Regions from separate parts of the Pseudoalteromonas sp. APC 3358 genome, predicted to be linked through region 2. Evidence: riboswitches for the same ligand, from Rfam matches in the RefSeq annotation. Region 2 holds a riboswitch; the other holds the start of a gene.
The links. Region 2 has a riboswitch for lysine ahead of lysC (lysine-sensitive aspartokinase 3). Riboswitches for the same ligand answer to the same signal wherever they lie in the genome.
Positions count from the first base shown of each region.

Region 1: another riboswitch for lysine. It lies ahead of dapA (4-hydroxy-tetrahydrodipicolinate synthase); the one in region 2 lies ahead of lysC (lysine-sensitive aspartokinase 3).

Region 1 covers NZ_JASDCE010000006.1:99,063-111,340, reverse strand. The annotation lists gene QL995_RS11340 (bifunctional GNAT family N-acetyltransferase/hotdog fold thioesterase) at 1-369, shown strand, start outside; gene QL995_RS11335 (phospholipase A) at 442-1,476, opposite strand; gene QL995_RS11330 (succinylglutamate desuccinylase/aspartoacylase family protein) at 1,695-2,816, opposite strand; gene QL995_RS11325 (PLP-dependent decarboxylase) at 2,822-4,027, opposite strand; gene QL995_RS11320 (2,3,4,5-tetrahydropyridine-2,6-dicarboxylate N-succinyltransferase) at 4,027-4,767, opposite strand; gene dapA (4-hydroxy-tetrahydrodipicolinate synthase) at 4,783-5,667, opposite strand; lysine riboswitch at 5,858-6,057, opposite strand; gene QL995_RS11310 (DNA-3-methyladenine glycosylase I) at 6,250-6,945, shown strand; gene QL995_RS11305 (protein adenylyltransferase SelO family protein) at 6,957-8,366, shown strand; gene QL995_RS11300 (OmpA family protein) at 8,763-9,824, shown strand; gene acnB (bifunctional aconitate hydratase 2/2-methylisocitrate dehydratase) at 10,117-12,278, shown strand, end outside.
Region 2 covers NZ_JASDCE010000004.1:194,867-207,144, reverse strand. The annotation lists gene QL995_RS08225 (hypothetical protein) at 1-1,091, opposite strand, end outside; gene nhaD (sodium:proton antiporter NhaD) at 1,314-2,561, shown strand; lysine riboswitch at 2,663-2,835, shown strand; gene lysC (lysine-sensitive aspartokinase 3) at 2,911-4,314, shown strand; gene QL995_RS08210 (4'-phosphopantetheinyl transferase superfamily protein) at 4,374-5,132, opposite strand; gene QL995_RS08205 (sodium-dependent transporter) at 5,274-6,596, shown strand; gene QL995_RS08200 (2-hydroxyacid dehydrogenase) at 6,690-7,670, opposite strand; gene QL995_RS08195 (glutathione peroxidase) at 7,781-8,341, opposite strand; gene QL995_RS08190 (NAD(P)-dependent oxidoreductase) at 8,463-9,344, shown strand; gene sbcB (exodeoxyribonuclease I) at 9,869-11,314, opposite strand; gene QL995_RS08180 (COR domain-containing protein) at 11,534-12,278, shown strand, end outside.

The DNA of each region.
Region 1 (12,278 bases), on a different contig from region 2:
ATTAAGGTAGAAAGCTATACCGATTGGCAATTTACAACCAGCGCCGACCTAGACGCTAACTTAAACCTACATAACACCATGTTTGCAGGCTCTATTTATAGCTTGGCCACGCTAACAGGTTGGGGCGCTACGTACTTAGCGCTTAAAGAAGCTGGGCTTGAAGGTAATATTGTATTAGCCGATGCTAACATTAAGTACTTAAAGCCGCTTACTACCGACCCACGTGGTTGTGTTGATATACAAACCTGTAAGGGCAAGTTAAGCGATTTAGAAACCGACGGTAAAGCAAGTTACGTAGTGCCTGTAACTATTTACGATGGTGATAACGTGGTTGCAGAATTTGAAGGGCAGTTTGTAGTAAAAAAATAACTGTTTAGCTGTTCAAAACACAAAAAAGCCAAGCGATGCTTGGCTTTTTTGTGTGTAAAACTTAGAGAAGTATCACAGCAGATCGGTTAATAATATACCTACACCAATACGTTCTACATCCGCATTGTAATCAATTAAGCTTTCGCCATAACCGTTAAAGTATTGTGCATAACCACGAACGCGGCCCCATAAAGGAAACGACCAGTCGAGTTGAATTGCACCACGATTATCTGAATTTAAATTGTTACGTGTCATAAAGCTAAATTCATGGTCATGAAAACGATACGCGCCGCTAAACTCAAAGTAACCCATGTATTTATATATGTCTGGGTTGTCATCGCCCTTAGCTTCTAAAATATCTTCTTTTTCGTCCTCAGCTATTCGGTACCAAGGTTTGAAGCTAAAAACAAAGCCTCTGTTTTCCCAGATAAAGTCTGCATAAATACGGTTCCACGAACGTGAGTTTGGTTGGCTTCGACCATTTGATTGATGCGAAATACCTAATGCGATTGCCATTTCGTCGCCCCATAATACGTTTTCTGGGTCGAGGTAATTTATCCAAAATATCTCTGGTTCGTAGTTAGTCTCACGAAATGGAGAAGAAATTTCTGAGTTATAAATCTGCCAATATGATTGCAGTGTAAAGCCAAAAAATATGGCTTGGTCTTTATCCGAAAAATCATCGTAAAGAGGCACTTTTATCGATAGCTGGTATTTTGCTTCTAAGTTGTCGAGCGGTTCACCGTCGTTATCGTCTGTTAGTGCATCAAAGCCATCAAATGGGCGATCGTTTGGGTGTGATACGTACGAAAGAGGCAAAATATAGTTACGCTTATGTGGCGTAATTACATTTCTATTTTTTTTACCTACTTCTTCACGAGCTTGGCGTTTATCAAGCGCGGTAAGTTGTTTGTTTTCTTCAAGAGCTGAACACTTTTTACGAAGATCGTCTAATGTTTGTTTACCATCTCCGCCAATTACCTCATTTAAAATACACTGCTTTACAAGTTCGATGTCGTTGTCTTGCTCATTTGTAGCAACTTCTTCTTGTGCGAAGGTAGCTGTACTTATTAAGGCAGAAAGTGTGATCCAGTGGCGCCAGCTCATTGTAATTCCTTGTGGGTTCGGGTTGTGTTGTATGCGTTAATTTAATTATAACGTCTTTTTACATATGTAACGGTGAACTTTTACTGAATTTGTATTTATAACAAGGTCTATACGTATACAAAGTAAATATAGATCAGAAAAAAAAGCGGCCTAGGCCGCTTTTCTAATGCAAATTAACTATTTTAGTTAATGTGCTCTCACGCAATGAGAAGGGTGAGCTAAAGCTCAAATATGTTAGTAAAAAACTTATAAAGTTCGGTGCCTTGGTTAACACTCGCCGAGGCAAAGTGCAAAATGGCAATTGCATCGCAATCGAGAGTAAGTGTTTGCAGTGGTTGCTCGCTTAAGTAGCACTCCATGCGCAAAATATTAGCAATAGGCTCACCGGCTTTAATGTGCCCACCAAGTGGGGCTATGTATTCAACCATGCCGCCAATGGGGGCGTAATAAGCAAAGTAGTTATCTAAATTACATGCATAGCGAGTCATATTAGCTGGCGTATGCGGTGCATTTTGTAAAACACCTTTGTGATTTAAGTAACTTAAAATACTGTTAGCATCGTTTAGTGCTTCTTTTAAGTCTATTTTTTCTTGGCTGCCTAGCTCTACAGTAAATGCTTCTACAGGTATTGATAATTCACGACCTTGCTCGCTAAGTGCATCACTCAAATGCCACCATGGGCAAAAGTTAGCTTCATCCATAGCACCGTCAAAATCACTAGGAATAAGCAATACATGCTCAATATTAAAGTAACGTGCGCTGTCGGTTGCATAGGTTGGGCAGTACAAATGCTTGCTTGAAATAGGGCCTGTGTGTAAATCGAGTACTATATCAGCCTGATGAGCGAGCTTTTGTAAGTTAAGCGCAATGCGTTTACCCGTATTAAGTAAATAAGCCGGGCCGTTAAGTTTTCTATCTACTTCGTCAATAAGCGCCTGTTTGAAGTTACTTTTTAATGTAGCGTCGTCATACTGGGTATGATTTTGTGCAAACTGTGCCACTAAATTCTTATTGTAGTGATACATGCGATTCCAATTAGTGCCCGTAATCGGATCGAACCTGCCAAGGGTAAACTCGCCAGATTTTTGATTACAACCAATTGGGTTAGCATAAGGCACTAATGTAATATCGCCATTAAGATTAAGGTGTTTTAATTGCTCAAGTAGCTGAAAAATAACTGCGTTACCTTGCACTTCAGCGCCATGCATATTGGCCTGAACATAAACACTAGGCCCTGTGCCATCGCCTTTTAAACGATACACCGGAATTGTAAGCGGTAAGCCGTTTGCAACTTCCCCTACTACAATGTTCTCTTGGCTGATGTGTGTTGTATTACTCATGCTTATTACCTTAAGTAGTGGCTGGCATTTTCGGCTTGGCGAACACAGGTAAGTTCACCGTTTTGCAATGTGTACTCGCCGGCGAGCTCATGGCATAAAAAATACGGCATACTTTCGGTAAATCCGTAAGCACCGCATTGGCTAAACACTAGCCAGTCGTGCTCATTTAAATCGCTTGGCAGGTTATGTTCACCCAAGCAATCAAGCGCTGTACAAAGTGGGCCGTATAAAGTGACCGCTTGAGTTTTAGCACTGGATTCACGCAGTAACGCAGCAGGAAAATCTTGTCTGGTAACAGCAGGGCGTAATAAGTGATTTATACCGCCGCTTAAAATGACTTGCTGTTGATTATAGTTTTGTTTGCGCTCTATTACTGGGTTTGCGTAATGACCACATTCGCCAACAGCATAACGACCAAGTTCCATCCATAGCTCTTCTACGCCCGCATCATTTTTAATTTTAGCGAGTGCAGCTATTAAGTCATCCCAATCAAGTGTTGTTTCGCTTTGTGTATAAGGAATACCTAAGCCGCCACCTAAATCGAGAATTTTAAGGCTAATATTTAAATCGCTGGCAAGTTGGCTAAGTGGTGCAATCATTTGTGACCACAATTCGCTTAGCTTTTGCGTGCTAAGCATGTTGCCCCACTGAAAAATATGTAAGCCGTCAAACTTAAGTGCAGGGTAGTCGGTTACATTGAGTGCTTGCCACTCATCACAACCTAAACCAAACGGCGTAAGGCTGTCGCCGCCCAGTGGGTTTTTTTCACCTTCAGGCCAACGTAATTGTACACGCAGTAATACTTGTAACTGCGTATTTTGTAATTGTGCTTGTTGGTTTAACCAACGTACTTGATTGAGGCTTTCGGCTACGAATATACGCACGCCGCGCTCAATAAAGTGTTTAATTTGTTTAGGGCTTTTTGCAGGGCCTGTGTTGAGCACGCGCTGTGAGCTAATACCTTGTGCGAGTACCTGCTCAAGCTCACCTTTACTTGCTACGTCAAAATTAAAACCAGCGTTGTCTAAGCTTTGAATAATTTTAGACAATGGGTTTGCCTTTACGGCGTACCATAGTTTTACGTCGGTTTGCGCAACTAAACGCGTAAGGTGCGTGTTTAGTTTATCTAAGTCGTAAACAAAAAAAGGTGTATCAAGTTGTTGTGTAATTGTATTTACAGCAGCTTTGATAGGCGTGCTCAAAAAACTCATTATCGTAAAACCTCTTCAAGCAATAACGATGCATCGCTTTTCTCATCGCGGTATTTAACAATTAACGCACACGACATGCTTAAGCCTTGCTCGCGCGCCCATTCGTTTGAAGCAGGGCGAGAGCCTGGTATTACAATAGCGTACTCAGGGATTGGCTCGCCTTTATCAAGTTGGCGCTCGTTTACGCAGTCGTATACCGGAATAGTTGCTGATAAACGCACGCCTGGGGCAAGTACTGCGCCTTTTTTAATGACTACGCCTTCAACAATAATACAGCCAGCGCCAATAAAGGCGTCGTCTTCTACAACTACTGGGCTTGCACCAATTGGCTCAAGTACACCACCAAGCTGTACTGCAGCACTTAAATGTACGTTTTTACCTACTTGTGCACACGAGCCAACTAATGCGTGGCTATCTACCATTGTGCCTTCGTCGATATATGCGCCAATGTTTACATACGCTGGTGGCATAATAATCGTGCCTTTAGCAACATAAGCACCACGGCGAACACTAGAGCCACCCGGCACCATACGCACGCCATCATCAGTACTAAATTCTTGTGGAGCTAAGTTATGTTTATCAACAAAGCCGCCTGCAAACTCAGTATTAGTGCCATTTTTAAAGGCATCCAAAATGCCTTGTTTTACTTCTACGTTAGCTTGCCATTGGCCGCTTTCGTTTTGTGATGCTGCGCGTACTGCGCCCGATTCTAAATTATTTAATAGTTCTAACCAGCTCATTATAAAAACCTGTATTTAATGCCAAGATAAAATGGTGTTGTTTGCAGTTGTGATGCAATCGGTTTGAGTTAACTCAAGGTGTGTTAAAGGTGGACGAAGTTGCGGGCTGCTTAAGCGACCTTGCAAATGCATCAATACCTTTACGGGAATAGGGTTTGCAACAGCAAATAGGCTATTAATAGCGCTTGACCACTGGGCAAATAAATTAGGGTGTTGACCACTTAAACTGCGCTTAACAAACTCGTGAGTTTGTGCGGGCCATGCATTTGCAGCTACCGACACCAAACCTTTTGCGCCAGCTTGAGCAAAATAAGGCATTAGCGCATCGTCGCCACTAAAAATAGCTAAATTAGGCGCCGCTTGGCGGTAAGCTTCAAACTGAGCAATACTGCCGCTCGCTTCTTTTAACGCCCATAAATTTTTATTGTTTTGTAAGTTTTGAATTGTTGCCGCTGGGATGCTAACAGCGCTTCGACCGGGTACGTTATAAAGCATACATGGGTGAGCGCTTGCATTTAGTAGGCTTTCAAACCAATGAGTTTGACCTATAGCGCCAGGCTTTGCATAAAGCGGTGAGCCAAGTAAAAAGCTATGAATTGGGAGTGTATTACAGTAGTTAACCCACTCAATTTGTTGCTTTAAGTTACTACCGCCCACAGCTACCATGAGTGGTACTGTTGGTTTTAGCTGGCATACGTGCTCAACAATGGCTTGTTGTTCTTTTAGCGTTAGTGCTAAACCTTCGCCCGTACTGCCAAGTAGCAAAATACCGTTATGTGCCGCTTCTTGATCGCTAACCAACTTAGTTAACGTGTTGTAGTCAACATCGCCGTGTTGATCAAATGGCGTAACGAGCGCGGTCCACAGTGAGTAGTCGTTTAAATTGAAGTTGTTGATCATCTCTCACGAACTTATAATTTGTACCAATTTTATTAAAAACGTGATCATTTTAGCGATAACTAATTTAATGTAATTGGTATTATTCGAAGAGTTAAAAAGCTTTATGGAAGGAGCCGCATTAACGTCGTTCGAACTAATAATTCGAAGAGCGAATGGGCTTAAAATAATAGGGCGCACGGCCTTAATATTTAAGACCAGAAGCTCTCCACCAAACTAACAAGCTGCTTTTATAAGCAGCTATTGGTGACAGTCGCTAGGGTTCAACCTAGTCGCCCGAAATAAACACCTCGCAAAAGTGGTTACTTCTCGGCGTTAATTCCCCTCACGTATGCTCACTGGAGTTTGCGCTCCTAACATACGCTACCTGAATAACGCACCTCTTCTAGCCCTTTACACCTGTTTGTAGAGTAAAAACTTACAAACCTGTGCAATTTAAATAGGGTAATTACGGCGATTAAAGCATTTTAGCCGTCTAGGTGTCAAGCGACTAAATGCATATTCATTCATCCATAATGGGAGTGGTTACGTATTGGGTGCTTTTCTCGTACACTAGCAATATAAGTAGTGAGGTATTTAATTAGTATGGAAAAATTTAGCGATATTTATAAGCGAGCGGTAGAGCGAAAAGGCTCCGAAAAAATGCTTAAGTTATTACTTGCAAAACCGCTATCTAAAAAACAACTAAGCACATTAAGTGACGACGATTGGCTTGAGGAATTTACTCGAAAAGTATTTCAAAGCGGCTTTTACTGGTCAGTCATTAATAATAAGTGGCCAGGCTTTAGAGAGGTTTTTTGGGATTTTAGCGTTGATAAGTTATTAATGATGCCACCTGATATGCTGGAACAAAAAGCAACGGATGAGCGAATTGTTCGTAACTATAAAAAAGTAAAAACAATTACCGAAAATGCTTACATGATCCACGAAATAGCAGGGGAACATGGCAGTTTTAGCCAGTTTGTCGCTAATTGGCCAGCAGACGATATTATTGGTTTATGGGCGTATTTAAAAAAACATGGTTCGCGTTTAGGCGGAAATACAGGGCCTTATGCGCTACGAGCACTTGGTAAAGATACTTTTTTACTATCACGCGATGTAGAGAATTACTTACGTGCTCATAAAATTATAGACGGCGGCTTACAAACTAAAAAATCACTGAGTGCTGCCCAAGCTTTTTTTAATGAAATGCAAAAGCAAAGCGGCTTAAGTATGCAAGAGTTAAGTTTAATTGTTGCTTATGGCGTTGGTGACAACCGTGTTGGTATAAGTCAGCAATAATAGGAATTACCATGAAATTAGTGCCAAGATACACAGACATTACGGAAAACTTTGCGATAGAAGATTTCCCTGCAAGTGTTGCCTCTCCTCAGTTATTGCTGTGGAACGAGAGCTTAGCAAAAGAGTTTAATATTAACGTTGCAGCTGATTTGCGTGCTAGCACTTTTAGCGGTAACGAGAAACAAGCGATTCCTGCGGTAGCACTTGGTTACTCTGGGCACCAATTTGGGCATTTTTCACCACGTTTAGGCGATGGGCGAGCGCATTTATTGGGCGCTATTAATGATGATAAAAACCAGTTGTGGGATATTCAATTAAAAGGCTCTGGTGCTACTCCTTACTCAAGAGGGGGAGATGGACGTTGTGCTCTTGGTCCTGCTATTCGTGAATACGTAATGAGCGAGGCAATGCATGCACTAGGCATTAAAACCACACGCTGCTTAGCGGTTGTTGGTAGTGGTGAAACGGTTTATCGCAATCCACCACAAGCAGGCGCCATAGTGACTCGTTTAGCAACGAGCCATATTCGTGTTGGCTCGTTTCAATATTTAGCGACGCAAGGCGATGTGGAAGGGCTTAAAAATTTAGCCGATTTAGCTATAGAGCGACACTACCCAGAAATAACCGATACAGGATCGCAGCGTTATTTAGCATTTTTAGGCGCTGTGATTAAAAACCAAGTTAAGCTAGTTGTGAGCTGGATGCGTGTTGGCTTTATTCACGGAGTAATGAATACCGATAATACGCTAGTAAGCGGAGAAACCATTGATTACGGCCCGTGTGCCATGATGAATAGCTTTGACTTTGATACCGTATTTAGCTCTATCGACAAACAAGGTCGGTATGCATTTGGTAATCAACCTAATATAGCTAACTGGAACTGTGCTCGTTTAGCTGAGAGTTTAATACCACTTATTAGCGATGATGACGAGCAAGCGGTTTCATTAATGACGCCATTTATTAATAGTTTTGCTGAGCAGTTTAATACTGAATTTACGGCTATGTGGGCACAAAAACTGGGTTTAAATGAATCTTGTAATAGTAGCGGCGAGTTAATCGCAGAGTTGTTAACACTATTAAAAGATAACCAGCTCGACTACATCAATACTTTCGATGCGCTTACTGAATCCTTAAAAGAAGAAGTAGTAATACCAGAGTCGCTAATTGAATGGAGAGCTAAGTGGGTAGGCTTAACCGACGATAATAGTTATGAAGTAATGAGAGCTGCAAATCCTCGTGTAATACCGCGTAATCATGTGATCGAAGAAATAATTGCACAATATAACGCTACTGGGTCTAGTGAGTTGCTACAGCGCTTTATAAAAATAGCCAGTAACCCATATTCTGACAGTGAAAAATTATCAGAATTTCAAACTACGCCGATAAATGAGAATGATTACCAGACTTTTTGTGGTACTTAACTCTTAACTTTAAATATAACCACATGATTAAAAAGAGTCATTTTTTAATCAAACATGCGCATATATCTAGGGGAATGTTAATTCTGGTGGTATTATGCGCCGAATTAAAGCCAAGCAATGTTTCTTTGCATTTACATTTATAAGTGCATTTAATTTAATTGCTCTTACATTCCTTGCTAAGTACTAATTTACAAAAAACTACTATATTTATTTTTCAATAAAGTTTTAATTTCGCCTATAGTAAGTGGATGTGTGTTGTGACTGGGCATAGAAAAAAGTTATAAACTTTATTTTTCGTTAAGTATTGATTAACAAAGGCTCAGTTAGTCTATATAAAACTGATTGAGCTAGTATCGATTAGCTACAATTTAAAATTGTTCAAATGGGAAGAAAACAATGAAATTAAAATCACTTACAATTGCAATCGCGTTGGCTGCAACTAGCGCATCTACATTCGCTGCTGATAAAGAAGAAGGTTTCTACATTGGCGCATTTGGCGACTACTATGACGCATCTTGGAAAAACATGCGTGCTCAAGCTGGTCTTGACGTAAATGAATCAACTGGCTGGGGTGTTGAAGCCGGTTACCGTTTCAGTGATTACTGGAGCGCACGTCTTGAATATGCAGATATGGATTTTAATGCTTTTGATAAAGTTGCTGGCAACCGCAACAGTATTGATGGCGAGCGTTACGGTATTGATGCTCTTTACCATTTAAATGGTGGTCCTTTCTACGGTCTTTTCGGTATTAAAGAAATGGACGTAGTAGATGACAACACATTCTTAAATGCAGGTGTTGGTTACCAACATTTCATTACAGATGGCTTATTTGTAAATGCTGAAACAGCTGTATACCAAGGTCTTGACCGTGGTTACACAGATGTAGGCGCTAAAATTGGTATTAACTACTTATTTGGCCAAAATTCAGCTCCTGTAGAGCCAGTTAAACCAGCTCCAGAGCCTAAGGTAATTGAAGTAGCTGTAGCTCCTACAGATAGCGACAACGACAACATTCCTGATGCAGATGATAAGTGTGCTAACACACCTATGACTGATGCAGTTGATGGCACTGGTTGTACTTTATATGAAGATAAAGAAGTAACTGTAAGCTTATTAGTGACTTTCCCTAACAATGCTTCAGCAGTATCTACTCAGTACTTAAACGATATTGAAAAAGTATCTGCATTCTTAAAAGAGTACCCAGATACAACAGTACTTTTAGAAGGTCACACTTCTTCTGTAGGTAAAGCAACTTACAACAAATGGTTATCTAAAAAACGTGCTGATGCAGTAGCTAAGCAATTAGTTTCTGATGGCATTGCTAAAGACCGTATTACTACAGTTGGTTTAGGTGAAGAGCGTCTTAAAAATGATGCAAACACTAAAGCTGCAAACGCAGAAAACCGTCGTGTAGAAGCGCATATCAAAACTATCAAAAACGTTAAAGTTTTACGTTAATTAAATAGTTTGTAATAAAAACCCAGCCAAGTGCTGGGTTTTTTTATGCCTGTAATAAATTAATATTGGTTAATGGTAATGATTCTTACTTAACAAGTATTCATGAAAATAGTTTTTACTACAACCACTATTCATAGTATTTATAATCGGTATAATCAGTTGCGTAACTGGATGGATTTTCATCTATCCATAAAAGCTTTATAATTACGCGTTAGAATACTATAAGTATTGGGTAACTTATTTGCGCTTGAAGCGCTACCGGATACTTTCACGTCACCAAGAGGGCAATATTGTGCTACAAGAATATCGTAAACACGTAGAAGAACGTGCCGCGTTAGGTATCGTACCAGCGCCATTAGATGCTCAGCAAACTGCTGATCTTATTGAATTAATCAAAACTCCACCTGCAGGTGAAGAAGAATTCATTTTAGATTTGTTCATTCAGCGTATACCAGCAGGTGTTGATGATGCTGCTTACATTAAAGCGGGCTTCTTAGCAGCTGTAGCTAAAGGTGAAACTAATTCTCCACTTGTTTCTAAAGAAAAAGCGGCAGAATTATTAGGTACAATGTTGGGCGGTTACAATATCGCACCAATGATTGACCTACTTGATGACGAAACACTTGCACCAATCGTAGTTAAAGGCCTTTCAAATACATTACTTATGTTTGATGCGTTCTACGATGTAGAAGAAAAAGCAAAAGCAGGTAATACATTCGCTAAGCAAATTATTGAGTCTTGGGCAAATGCAGAATGGTTTACTAATAAGCCAGCTGTTGCTGAAAAGATCTCAGTTACTGTATTTAAAGTAACTGGCGAAACAAATACTGATGACTTGTCTCCTGCACCAGATGCATGGTCTCGTCCAGATATCCCACTTCATGCTTTAGCAATGCTAAAAATTGAACGCGATGGTATTACACCTGATAAAGCGGGCGAAGTTGGTCCAATTACTCAGATTGAAGAATTAAAAACTAAAGGTTTACCACTTGCTTACGTAGGTGATGTTGTTGGTACGGGTTCTTCTCGTAAGTCTGCAACTAACTCTGTACTTTGGTTTATGGGCGATGATATCCCATTCGTACCAAACAAGCGTGTTGGCGGTGTATGTTTAGGTAATAAAATTGCTCCAATCTTCTTCAACACAATGGAAGATTCAGGCGCATTACCAATCGAATTAAATGTTGATGAACTCAACATGGGCGAGCAAATCGACATTTATCCGTACGAAGGTGTTGTTAAGCAACATGGTACTGATAAAGTGATTTCTACTTTTGAGCTTAAATCTGATGTGATTTTAGATGAAGTTCGTGCTGGTGGTCGTATTCCACTAATCATCGGTCGTGGTTTAACTGATAAAGCGCGTACATCTCTTGGCTTAGGCGCAACTGATACATTTAAAGTACCAACAGCAACAGAAGTTTCTGATAAAGGCTTCACACTAGCGCAAAAAATGGTTGGTAAAGCATGTAACGTTGCAGGTATTCGCCCAGGTCAGTACTGTGAGCCTAAAATGACAACTGTTGGTTCACAAGATACAACAGGTCCTATGACACGTGATGAACTTAAAGATCTAGCATGTTTAGGTTTCTCTGCAGATTTAACAATGCAGTCTTTCTGTCATACATCAGCTTATCCTAAGCCTATCGATGTAAGCACTCACCATACGCTTCCTGATTTCATCATGAACCGTGGCGGTGTTTCACTTCGTCCAGGTGATGGTATTATTCACTCGTGGTTAAACCGTATGTTATTACCAGATACCGTAGGTACTGGTGGTGATTCACATACACGTTTCCCATTAGGTATTTCATTCCCAGCAGGTTCGGGTGCAGTAGCATTCGCAGCAGCAACCGGTGTTATGCCGCTTGATATGCCAGAATCTATTTTGGTTCGTTTTAAAGGCGAAATGCAACCAGGTATCACTCTACGTGACCTTGTTCATGCAATCCCTTACTACGGTATCAAACAAGGTTTATTAACAGTTGAGAAAAAAGGTAAAATTAACGAATTCTCTGGTCGCGTACTAGAAATTGAAGGCGTTGAGCACCTAACTGTTGAGCAAGCGTTTGAATTATCAGATGCATCTGCAGAGCGTTCGGCAGCAGGTTGTACTGTTAAGTTATCTAAAGAGTCTATCTCTGAATACCTTGAGTCAAACATTGTTATGCTTAAGTGGATGATTTCTGAAGGTTACGGCGATGTACGTACGATTGAACGTCGTATTACTGCAATGCAAGATTGGTTAGCTAACCCAGAACTAATGGAAGCTGACGCTGATGCAGAGTACAAGCATATCGTTGAAATTGATTTAGCTGAGATTAAAGAACCTGTTCTTTGTGCTCCAAATGACCCAGATGATGCGCGTCTTCTTTCTGATGTTGCTGGCGAGAAAATTGATGAAGTATTCATCGGTTCTTGTATGACTAACATTGGTCACTTCCGTGCTGCTGG
Region 2 (12,278 bases):
TCTAAAAATTGCAGCAAGGGCTGCGGCTTTTTGCGTTTTTTATTAAAGCGCTTAGCAAAGCTGGTTTTAACATCGTTGTAGTCAGGAATATTAGGCGTAACAAATGCAGGCACGTCTTGTTGATCGGGCAATTGATATTCTTCGTGTTCAAATTCAACCAAGCTTGCCATGTAAGCCACAATATGACGTTGCTGACCAAGCGAATATCGCTGCGCGTCGCTCACAAAATGTGGCTGCACCGCACTTAGCATGTTGTCTACGCCATTTTTGCGCACAAGCCCAAGTACTTTGGCTGCTTGGCGAGTAATTAAGTTATTACGGCGTAACTCTTCGCGCAGCGGCATAAGCATGTCGGCACTTTTACGTAAGCTTTCTCGACCCACTAAATGCATTTCGAGTATACGGGTACGTAATTGCTCCAGCATGCGTTTGTCGGTATACGCTTTACCTGAGCGCTCAATGTGCAGTATTTGCTTACTTATTTGCTCTTCAATGAGGGTAAAACATGCATGAAATTCACCGCGAATATCAACCATTTCAAGCATTGGCTCTATGTATTCGTCAAACGCTTCTATTACCGCTTTATAACGCTTTTGCAGCGATTGCACCGCATTATTAGATTTAGCTTGTTCAACAATATTTAAAATTGCGTTTTCGTTGTGTGCGTATAGCTTCATTATTTTACGCACCCGATCATCCATAATGCGGCTGTAGCGGCGTAAATCGTCAAAGTCTTCTATTTCGCCAGCGTTATCTAGGCGGTTACCTAAACGTGCAAGGTCGTCGACTAATACGCTAATTTCTTGCGCTAAACCTAAATGCTCTTCTTGCAGTAAAAACGTAGCAAAATCGGCAATAGCACGATTTATTTCAAGCTGAGAAGATTTAGCCAGTGGAATTAAAATATCTTGGTTTAACAAGCGATTTGTTTCTTTATAAATGCGTTCGTTTGACCACGTAGGCTGCTTTTGCTTAATCGCGTTTTGTACGTCTTTTAGGCTAAAGTCAGCCATTTTAAAACGTTTAAATAATAGCTCTAATACACCCCAATGTTCGGTTATGGTGTTTAGCAGCTTTTTAGCTGGGATCATAAGAGGTTACAACATCCTAGTATTTTATTATTGAGTTCTTTTAGAAGACTCATTATTACGTATTTTTAATTAACCTTGTCTGTATATAGTATTCGTTTTTAAGACCATTTAATAATAGTTTTTGCATAGAGGCAGTGCTAAAATTCGCGCCGAAAATAGGCACATGAAATGGAATGTTATTTGTGTGTTCTTTAAAACTATATCAAAGGTTGTTTAACTACCATGGTTTCCTCGATTATTCTAACCCTGATAGCGATTGCATTTTTACTGATCGTTATAGAAGATATAATCCATGTCAATAAAGCTAAAACCACGCTGTTTTTTGGTACGCTTTGCTGGATTCTTCTTTTTATATACCCTCTACACGGGCAAAGCCCCGATACGATTCAACACCTTCTAAACGAAAATATTTTAGAAATTGCCTCATTATGGCTGTTTTTAATGGCTGCAATGACCTTTGTAGCGTATTTAAATTCAAAGGGGTTTATAGAAAATATTGTGCACCGCGTTATGCCAAAAAGTATTAGCGAAAAAAAGCTCATGTTTTTGGTGGGTGGTTTTGCGTTTTTGTTTTCGTCGATTTCAGACAACGTAACAGCGACGCTTATATCGCTTGCGGTTGTTATGTCGTTAAAACTTGAACCTAAAAAGCTTATTAAATACGCCACGCTTATTGTATTTGGGGTTAACTCAGGTGGGGTATCGCTTATAACAGGTGACGTAACCACACTAATGATATTTTTAGATGGCAAAGTAACCATTGCTCATTTATTACTACTTATAGCGCCAGCACTTGCAAGCGTTATGCTGCTTGCCGCGTTACTGTCTATCGGTATGAAAGGGCGTGTTGAGTTTGCTAGTGCAGGTAAAACCCGCATTGAAAAAACCGACATAACCATTGCTGTTATATTTTTATCTACCGTAGTGAGCACACTTATGCTGAGTGTAGTTTACAGCGTACCGCCTTTATTAACCTTCTTGTTTGGCTTATCAGTGATGTTTTTAGTAGCGCAATTTTTAATGCGCAAAAAAGACATTAACAAAGACATAATCGATTTTGTTCGCGATATAGAATACGACACATTATTGTTTTTTGTAGGTGTACTTTTACTTGTAGGCGCACTTAAAGAAATTGGTATGTTGAGTAAATTTACCGACCTATACACGGTAATGGCACCTGAGTACGCAAACTACTTAATGGGCATATTATCAGCAGGGGTCGATAACGTACCGCTTACCGCTGCATTATTAAAAGCCGATATAGTAATGAGCCAACAACACTGGTTGTCGTTTACTTATGCAACGGGCGTGGGCGGTTCAATGCTTATCATTGGGTCGGCTGCGGGTATTATTGCCATGAGTAAAGTTAAAGCGCTTACCTTTATGAGCTACTTGCGTTTATCGCTGCATTTATTAATTTGTTACACGGTTGGATATGCGGGCTCTTATTACATGGGCAGTTTTATTTAACTCATAAATTATTAAATGCTTGACAGCTAGACGTCTAAACGATAACTTTCAAAGCCCCGCTACTTAGTGGGGTTTTGTTTTATTAGCCACTGGTTAATAAAGCATTCAGAAGAGGTGCGATACTTAGGTACTTAATGTTAGGCGACGAAAGCCGATGATCATTAAGGAGGGAAGTACTCGCCGAGGAAAATAATGGTACGTCGTCATTGTTTTTCGGTTTATGGGGCTGAATCCTCAAAACTGTCACCAATATAGGTGGAGAGCTTCTGGCAGTGGACTTATCTTCAAGCATTCCTTTGCCAAGTTCTTCTTGTTTTATTGCGATTTGGATATCGCGAAAGGAGACTAAATGACTACCCAATCAGCGACACAAACAGTGCCTCAAACAGAGTTAAGCGCAAAATCAGATTACATCGTTGCCAAATTTGGCGGAACAAGTGTTGCAAACTTTGAAGCGATGAGTCGCTGTAGCGAAATTATTGTTGCAGATAAAAGCGTACGTATTGTTGCCGTGAGCGCCAGTGCCGGCGTAACTAACCACTTAGTTGCACTGTGTAAATCAAGCATTACTCCTAGTGAGCGCCAAGAGCACATAAACGGCGTGCTTGCTATTCAACAAACTATTTTAGATGAGTTATCGCTAGATGCCGATTTAGCGGTTGGCTTTAACGAAACCCTAAAAGCATTTCAAACATTGGCTCAAGAGTCACTAATAACCGATAAACAACACGACGAGCTACTTAGCTTTGGTGAGCGTTTGTCGTCGTATTTATTTGCTCAGGTGCTGCGTTTACAAGGTTTAAATGCCGATCGCTTTGATGTGCGCAAGGTGCTTAAAACCGACAGCCAATTTGGTAAAGCAACGCCTAATGTTGCAGCCACAGCGCAAGCCGCTAAAGAACATTTAATCCCGTTATTAGACGCTCAAGTAATTGTGACTCAGGGCTTTATTGGCAGTGACGAATACGGTCAAACCACAACGCTAGGACGTGGTGGTTCAGACTACAGCGCTGCATTATTAGCTGAAGCAATTAACGCTAAAAGTGTGCATATTTGGACCGACGTAGTGGGTATTTTTAGCACCGACCCGCGTTTGTGCTCAAAAGCGACGCCTATTGCACGTTTAAGTTTTGACGAAGCCGCTGAAATGGCAACCTTTGGCGCAAAAGTATTACACCCAGCAACTATTTTACCAGCAAGCCGTAGCCACATTAACGTGTTTGTAGGTTCTAGCCGCGAGCCAGAGCGTGGCGGTACATGGATTGAGCGCGAAAAATCGCAGCAACCAGGTATACGCGCAGTAACACAACGTAAAAACCAAATATTGCTTACGCTTAAAAGCCCAGAAATGCTACTAGCAAGCGGCTTTTTAGCACGCGTATTTACACTATTAAGTGAATACAATATATCGGTAGATTTGGTAACTACATCAGAAATTAGCGTAGCTATAACCCTTGATAACGCGCAAAACGCATCGCGCCCAGAGCTCGATCAAGAATGCCTAGATAAGCTTGCAGAGTTTTGCCATGTTTCGGTAGAAAACAACCTAACATTGGTGGCACTTATTGGCTCTGAGATTCAATTACGCCAACACGAAATGAACTTAATGAGTGTACTAAAAGACTTTAACATTCGATTAATTTGCCACGGTGCTAGTAAGCACAACCTGTGCTTTTTAGTAGAGCAAACTGAGTCAGATAACGTAGTACAGTCTATTCATAGCCGTTTATTAGAAAATGATTTTGCTGCGTAAGTAACTGTTATTAAGGGGAATCACCTAGTAAAGTCACTTAATAAAGTTACTTAACAAAATTACTTAACAAAATCAGTTAATAAAAAGCATCGCCAGTCGATGCTTTTTTTATGCACCACACTCACATCAAAACAAATATTGCTGTCACTGCTATCAGCTACAGTAACGCTATTACTGCAAGCACTCAGCTTTGCACTATGTAATTCGTCAAACACATTGGGGCTAAGTAGTTGTGCAATAGGGCGGCTGGTGGCTTTAGCAAGTGACTCTTTTAATGTCCAAATTCTAAAAAACGTATCTGCTTGGGCTTGGGTATTAGTAGGCTCAGTGATAAGTGTAATTTCATCATTATGATAAAAATGCTTAGCGAGCTTTTCAAACGGGCGCTTTAGGCTTACTTTTTCAATATCAAAACCAAACTCACTTTTATCAAAATTTAGCGCGACCCCAACTAAACCATGCGAGTGCGAAATACAGGTATTTATAACATCACCACTCACATGTATTTGCAGCTTTGAGCTTGCCTCGTCAAATTCGGTACTCATTTTATTAAGCGCCACGTGCGCATGTTGCGGCTGCGCTACTTTAATAAGGTGTTTTAACAATAACCGCGTCGCTAAATACTCTTGCTTAGCTGGCGGGCTTTTACGGCGGTTTATAATAGTTAATTCAAATGGGCTTAAGCAATCGGGCAAATTAAAGTCACTAAGCTCAAGTGTTTTAGCATTAAATAATAAAATACTGTTACTCGCTAAAGACAAATTTGCCAATTGAGTTGAAGTAATACTCAAGGCGTTTTTAAAATAGTGTTCAGTCATAAAAGCCCTAAAGCAAAAGAAGTCGCTGATATTGTGAGCGGTTAACGCCACTAATAAAGGCTGGGTACAATTTTATTACTCAGCTGGCATGAAATATGGTTTAATTCACAATAATCAAAATAATAACAGATTTGTAGATGTATGGCACAAGTGCGTGATGGGTTTCAAAGCCGGCTTGGTTTTGTTTTAGCCGCTGCTGGCGCAGCAGTGGGTTTAGGTAATATTTGGGGTTTTCCTACGCAAGCGGCCAACCATGGTGGCGGTGCATTTTTACTGGTTTACTTTATTGTTATATTTTTACTTGCGCTTCCTGCGCTGTATACCGAACTTTATTTAGGTCACAAAGCACAAGCTAATCCTGTAAAAGCATTGGGCGATGCATGGCAAAACACTAACCGTAAAGTAGGTGCTGCAGCTGGTTACATAGGCCTTGCGGGCGCAGTTGTTATGCTAAGTTTTTATTCAATAGTGGCAGGGTGGATGCTTTCGTACGCTATTGAACCCATAACAACTTTTTTAGGTTTCACAGGCGCAAGCGAGTTTTTACATAGCGACTCAGTGCTGCGTAATTTTGTATTTACGCCGCTTATGCTTATTTTAACAGCCAGTATTATTTTAAAAGGGGTTAAGTCGGGAATCGAAACCTGGTCGCGCCGTTTAATGCCACTGTTACTTGTGCTGCTAGTTGGTTTAATTGCCTACATTGCAACACTCGATGGCGCAAGCGAAGGCTTTGCCGCGTATTTAATTCCTGATTTTAGCCAAATACTCGACCCTAATTTAATTATTGCCGCAATGGGGCAAGCGTTCTTTTCGCTCTCACTAGGTGTGGGTTGTATGATGATTTACGGCTCGTATTTACAACCAGATGCTAATTTACCAAAGCTCACAGCAGGTGTTGCACTACTTGATACTGGCGTTGCTTTTTTAGCGGGGTTACTTATTATTCCTGCTATTTATGTGGCGCAGCACAACGGTGTTGAAGTATTTAGTGGTGGTAAATTGATTGGCGAAGGGCAGCTAATTTTTGCTATTTTACCTGAGCTATTTAGCACCATGGGCGAAATTGGTTTATTAGTTGGTTTATTATTTTTTGTATTAATGTCTATCGCATCGGTTACGTCAACTATATCGACGACTGAAATTCCGGTAGCGTTTTTAGTCGAAAACCATAACGTTAGTCGCAGCAAAGCAACGTGGGCAGTAAGCGCCGTTGTACTTGTGTGTGCAAGCGCAATTATACTAAATTTTGATTGGTTATTTGGTTTGGTAATTATGCTATTTACTCAATACCAATTACCGCTTATGGGTTTATTTTACTTTATTACAGTAGGGTGGATGTGGCAGCGCGGTAATAAATTACACCAAGCAACAACAGGCGTACATTACTGGTTTGCTCAGTATATTCGTTTTGTTTGCCCAATATTAATGACCTTAGTATTTGCAAACGTCGCGTTTGGCTAAGCTCTACTTAAAGTAAATTTTTAAACAAAAAAGCGAATAGGGCTCACCTTATTCGCTTTTTTTGTACCGGTTATTTAGGTAAAGCCTAGATTTTTATAAAACCTCGTTAGTCAGAGGCCTACCTTCACTTACTTCAAGTGCATTTTGTATTGTTGTGTTTGCTATCTCGGTGAGTGCCTCTTGGGTAAAAAAGCCCTGATGCCCCGTTACTAAAACATTTTTAAAGCTCACTAAGCGCGAGAATATATCGTCTTGGTTTATTTCGTCACTGTGGTTTTTAAAAAATAGCTCCGACTCTTGCTCGTAAACGTCGAGCCCCAAGTAGCCTAATTTTTTAGTTTTAAGTGCGTTTATACACGCTTTGCTGTTAAGTAGTGCACCGCGAGAGGTGTTAATAAGCATAACGCCGGTTTTCATTTTACTAAATGCCTCATCATCTATTAAATGATGAGTTTGTTCCGTTAGAGGGCAATGCAAAGAAATCACATCGCTTTGGCTAAGCAAGGTGTCTATATCGGTAATTGTATAATTGCCAGGTTGTGCGTAGGGGTCGCACACTAATACTTTAGCGCCAAAGCCATTTAAAATGTTGCACAGCGCAAGGCCAATTTTACCGCAACCTACAATACCCACGGTTTTATTGTGCAAGTTAAAACCAAGCAATCCGTTTAAATCAAAATTGTCTTCGCGTACGCGGTTATACGCTTTATGCGTTTTACGGCTAAGCGTTAGCATAAGTGCAATACAATGCTCGGCTACGGCCTCAGGGCTGTAAGCAGGAACACGTAATACTTTAATTTTATGTGCTTTTGCTGCAGGTAAATCAACATTATTAAATCCTGCACAACGTAGCAAAATAGTATTTATGCCTTGGCTTGCCAATTGTTCAATAACAGTGGCGTTTACAGTGTCGTTAACAAATACGCATATGGCATCAAACCCGTTTGCTAAAATAGCCGTTTGTTCGCTCAGGGCTTGTTCAAAATACGTTATTTTTATATCGCGGTGACCGCGTGTACTTTGTTCAAAAAAAGGCAGTTCGTACTTTTGAGTACTAAAAAAAGCAATGTTCATGGTAATAGCCTCGACGCTTAAGGAGTATTATTTATTACTAATACAATAAACTACTTTATAAACCTGTGCTTTAGTAACACGCATTTTATTGATTTAAATTAAGCCCTAATTTATGCCTTAGCCGACGTAAACAAAGGTATTTTTGACGATACTTTTTTACCACCTCTAGCAGCGCTTAACTTTGCGGCTTGCAGTAGGTTGCTTTCTATTACTTGTTTAAGTGTTTCGGGCTTAGTACGTGGTGCATAGCGTGCAACAAGTTGCCCTTGTGAGTTAATTAAAAACTTAGTGAAATTCCACTTAATTGCACGATTTTGCGAAATACCCCGCGTATGCGACTTTAAATAATTAAACAACGGATGTGTTTCTGGCCCGTTTACCATTACCTTACCAAATACCTCAAATGAGACATTAAATTGATCTTGGTAAAAGTCTTTAATGGCTAAATTATCAAGCGGCTCATTTTGGCCAAACTGGTTACACGGAAACGCAAGTACAGTAAAACCATTGCTTTTGTATTGCTGATAGAGCTTTTCGAGCGCATTTAATTGCACCGAAAAATTACACTTACTCGCTGTATTAACAATAAGGACGGTTTTGCCCTGTAACTGGCTAAGAGAAAAATTTTCGCTGTTAAAAAGTGGTGCATTAAATTGATAAATACTGTCCATAGGTTACCTACTTACCTTTCCCGCTAAGGAAATTTTATAAAGACTTTCATTCGCTTTTTTATCGACCGGTTGACATAATCGAGGTCTAGTTTCTAAGTTATCAGTTTAATAGGTCATTTTTATGTCAATGAAAGTCGCATTTATAGGTTTAGGCGTAATGGGTTACCCAATGGCGGGGCATTTAGCAAAAGCAGGGCACAGCGTATGCGTTTATAACCGCACTCAAGCTAAAGCACAAGCGTGGACTGCAGAACATTCAGGAAGCTTTGCACCAACCCCGCGCGAAGCTGCCAACAATGCCGACATCGTATTTATGTGTGTTGGTAACGATGACGACTTACGCTCAGTAGTGTATGGCGACGACGGCGTATTAGCGGGCATGCTGCCGCACACTGTTTTGGTTGATCACACCACAACCTCAGCTGAAGTAGCACGCGAAGTGGCTGCAAAAGCGGCTCTGCAAAATATCGACTTTATAGATGCACCTGTATCAGGCGGACAAGCTGGCGCCGAAAACGGCGTATTAACGGTTATGGCGGGTGGCAGTGAAGCCGTATTTGCTAAAGTGCAGCCAGTTATGGCAGCATTTAGTCGTTTTAGCCAATTGTTAGGCGGTGTTGGCTCGGGACAGCTTTGTAAAATGGTTAATCAAATTTGTATTGCTGGTGTAGTGCAAGGTTTAGCCGAAGGCTTACATTTTGCCAAACAAGCAGGGCTTGATGGTGAAAAAGTAATAGAAACCATTTCTAAAGGCGCAGCCGGTTCGTGGCAAATGGAAAACCGCTACAAAACAATGTGGGCAGGGGAATATGAGTTTGGTTTTGCCGTAGATTGGATGCGTAAAGATTTAGGCATTGCACTCGATGAAGCTAAAAACAACGGCGCTACTTTACCAATGACCGCAACGGTCGATCAATATTACGCCGACGTACAAGCACTTGGTGGCGGCAGATACGACACCTCAAGCTTACTAGCACGCATTGAAGCGCTGCATAAAAAGTAACGTTTACGTTGAGTATGTCGATGTAGACGCGAAGCTTGCTGGCGTGACGGGCAAAGCCCGTAAAGTAATTTATTCACAAAGAGGTTATGAGGCGCTGCGCTTTTAGAGGAAGTGATTAATTTAAAGCTTTTATTGGCTTATGTCTTCGCATTTACTCCTCATTCGCTTCTCTTTGTGAATAGAGTTTTATTTAAGTAATTAAAAGCTGTGCTTTACACGTGAGCAAGCTCGACTCTTACCGCCAAAGTATAGCGGTGTGTTTAACTTGTAGACGCGAAGCTTGCTTGCGTGACGGGCAAAGCCCGTAAAGTAATTTATTCACAAAGAGGTTATGAGGCGCTGCGCTTTTAGAGGAAGTTATAGATCTAAAAAATTATTGTTTTTATGACTCCTCATTCGCTTCTCTTTGTGAAATAGATTTTTCTTTTTTTGAAGTGGTACAGATATTTATAAACAAAAAACGCGACACTTTATTGCTAAAGTGTCGCGTTTTTAATGCGTTATATAAACAAAATTAGAGCAAATTACATGCTTTGTGCGTAGTTATATAGCGCCTTTAAAATTGTAAGATTTTTTTCGCTGTCGTCATGTTCATGCGCTAGGTTTTCAAGGGTGATCATAAAATCTTGCGCGTTAATCGATGGTTGATCTTCCCCGTGCATTAACTTGTTTTGGCAATACTGGCGCCATTGGTCAAGCTCTTGCTGGTTTAGCGTTTCAGGCCAGTTACGGGCGCGGTACCTAAACAATAACGTATTAAACTTTTTATCTTCAAAGTCTAACTTCAACCCTGCTAATTCATCTGGTTTTGCATCACGAATAATTGCAAACTTAGCTTTATCGGCATGGCTTGTAAACCCATCGTAAAGTAAGTAGTCAACGTTAGTGGTTGCGCTGTAATCGCCTTGCTCGTTAAACACTTCGGTTACTTTATCGCGAAGGTCGGTATTGGCTTTTAAAACAGCTAAGTTAGCTAAACACTGCTCGCGGTCAATTCCAAGGCGGGCGGCGTTTTCAGGTAATAACGTTTTAGCTGGGGCTAAAATAGGGCACTTGTTTAAATGCACCAGTTTTAATCCAACAGGTAAATCGTCCTCGGCTAAATCTACACGTTTGGTGTATAAACGTTTGCGTAATTCTTCTACGTTTAAATCAATGAGTACTTGCGGGTTTTGAGTTAAATCAAAACAAATAACCGCGTTTTTATTTACTGGATGAAAGCTCATTGGTGCAACCCAGCTTGTACAGCCTTGTGTTGCAGGTATGCGCGACGTGGTATGCACCAGCGGCGTCATGTTAAATACATCAACCAATTCAGCAAGGGCTTTTTTATTACGCAGCCCAAAAAAGAAGTTATATAGCTTTGGCTGTTTTTCTTTTATTAGTTTAGCTAGTGCAATAGTGGCGGTTACATCGCTTAGTGCATCATGCGCTGCAGCGTGTTCAATACCATTGGCTACCGTTAAATGCTCTAGCTTAAAGCTTGGGCTGCCGTCTTCTTTTAACGGCCATTCAATGCCTTCAGGGCGCAGCGCGTAACAAGCACGCACTAAATCAATAATATCCCAGCGGCTATTATTATTTTTATATTCGCGCTCGTATGGGTCGTAAAAGTTACGGTAAAAACTATAACGGCTTACTTCGTCATCAAACCGAATACTGTTATAACCTGCAACACAGGTGTTTGGCACACTAAATTCGGCATGAATCTTTGCTATAAACTCAGCCTCAACCAAGCCTTTTTTCATCGCTACTTGTGGCGTAATACCCGTAATTAAACACGCCTCAGGGTGAGGCAAGTAATCCGCTTGCGGCTTACAATATTCAATAAGTGGCTCGCCAATAATATTTAAATCAAGATCGGTACGAATACCCGCAAACTGGCTCGGCTTATCCTTTTGAGGGCTCGCCCCCCAAGTCTCGTAGTCGTGCCAATAGATTGTTGCTTGATTTTGCTCTTGATATGCCATGCTGAAAACCCTGAGTAGTTAACTTAAAAGCGCCTAAATACGCGCCAAGTTACTAAAATAATGAATTATTTAGATTATGGCATATGGGCGAGGGAGTTTATAGGTTTGGGTGAGAAATGTGTCAGCTTATGGGTAAGTAGTAAGTAATTATTTAGCCTAATAGTTTCTTTTTACTTGTTCTGATATATTCAAAATATGAAAACTAGGGACAGCAGAGATATGCCCAATAAATCAAATACCAAAGAAGATCTACCTAAAATTAAAAACGACCTTTTACCTTTAGTAAGAGATTTACTGCAATTAAGTGATTCAGTAAAAGTCTTTGATTATGGGCACCATCGTTCTCCTAACGATAAAGGCGGTGCCTTTTCAGTTAATGATAAAGGGGAACTTACTAGTTTAGTATTAAAACCCATAGAAGAGAGCAATGTAGACTGGAAGCTTATCTTAAAATGCAAATATCTACAGGCATTACATTTAGAGGGTTTTAATTTAGGTCATGTACCAGAAGAAGTTTTAACCATTACCGAGTTAACTAACTTAAGACTTATTAATCTACAAATAAAAGAAATACCAGAAAATATTTGCAATTTAACGTCATTAGAATCTTTAGATGTTTCTAATAATGAAATATTTGAATTACCAAATCTAATAAATCTAAAAAATTTGAAAGGTTTAACTTTAGGAAAAAACAAATTTTCTATTTTCCCTAAAGTAATTTTCAATTTGGTAAACTTAAGACAATTAAATTTAAATACTAATTGTATTGAATTAATCCCTTCGGATATAGCTTATCTGAAAAATCTGACTGTATTGGATGTAAGCTTTAATCGCTTATCAGCATTACCTACTGAAGTTTTTGAATTAAAAAAATTAATTATTTTAGAGGCTAATCATAACAGTATAAATTTTATACCCGAAGTAACGAAAAGTAATGCGATGTTAGAATTTTTAAATTTTTCAA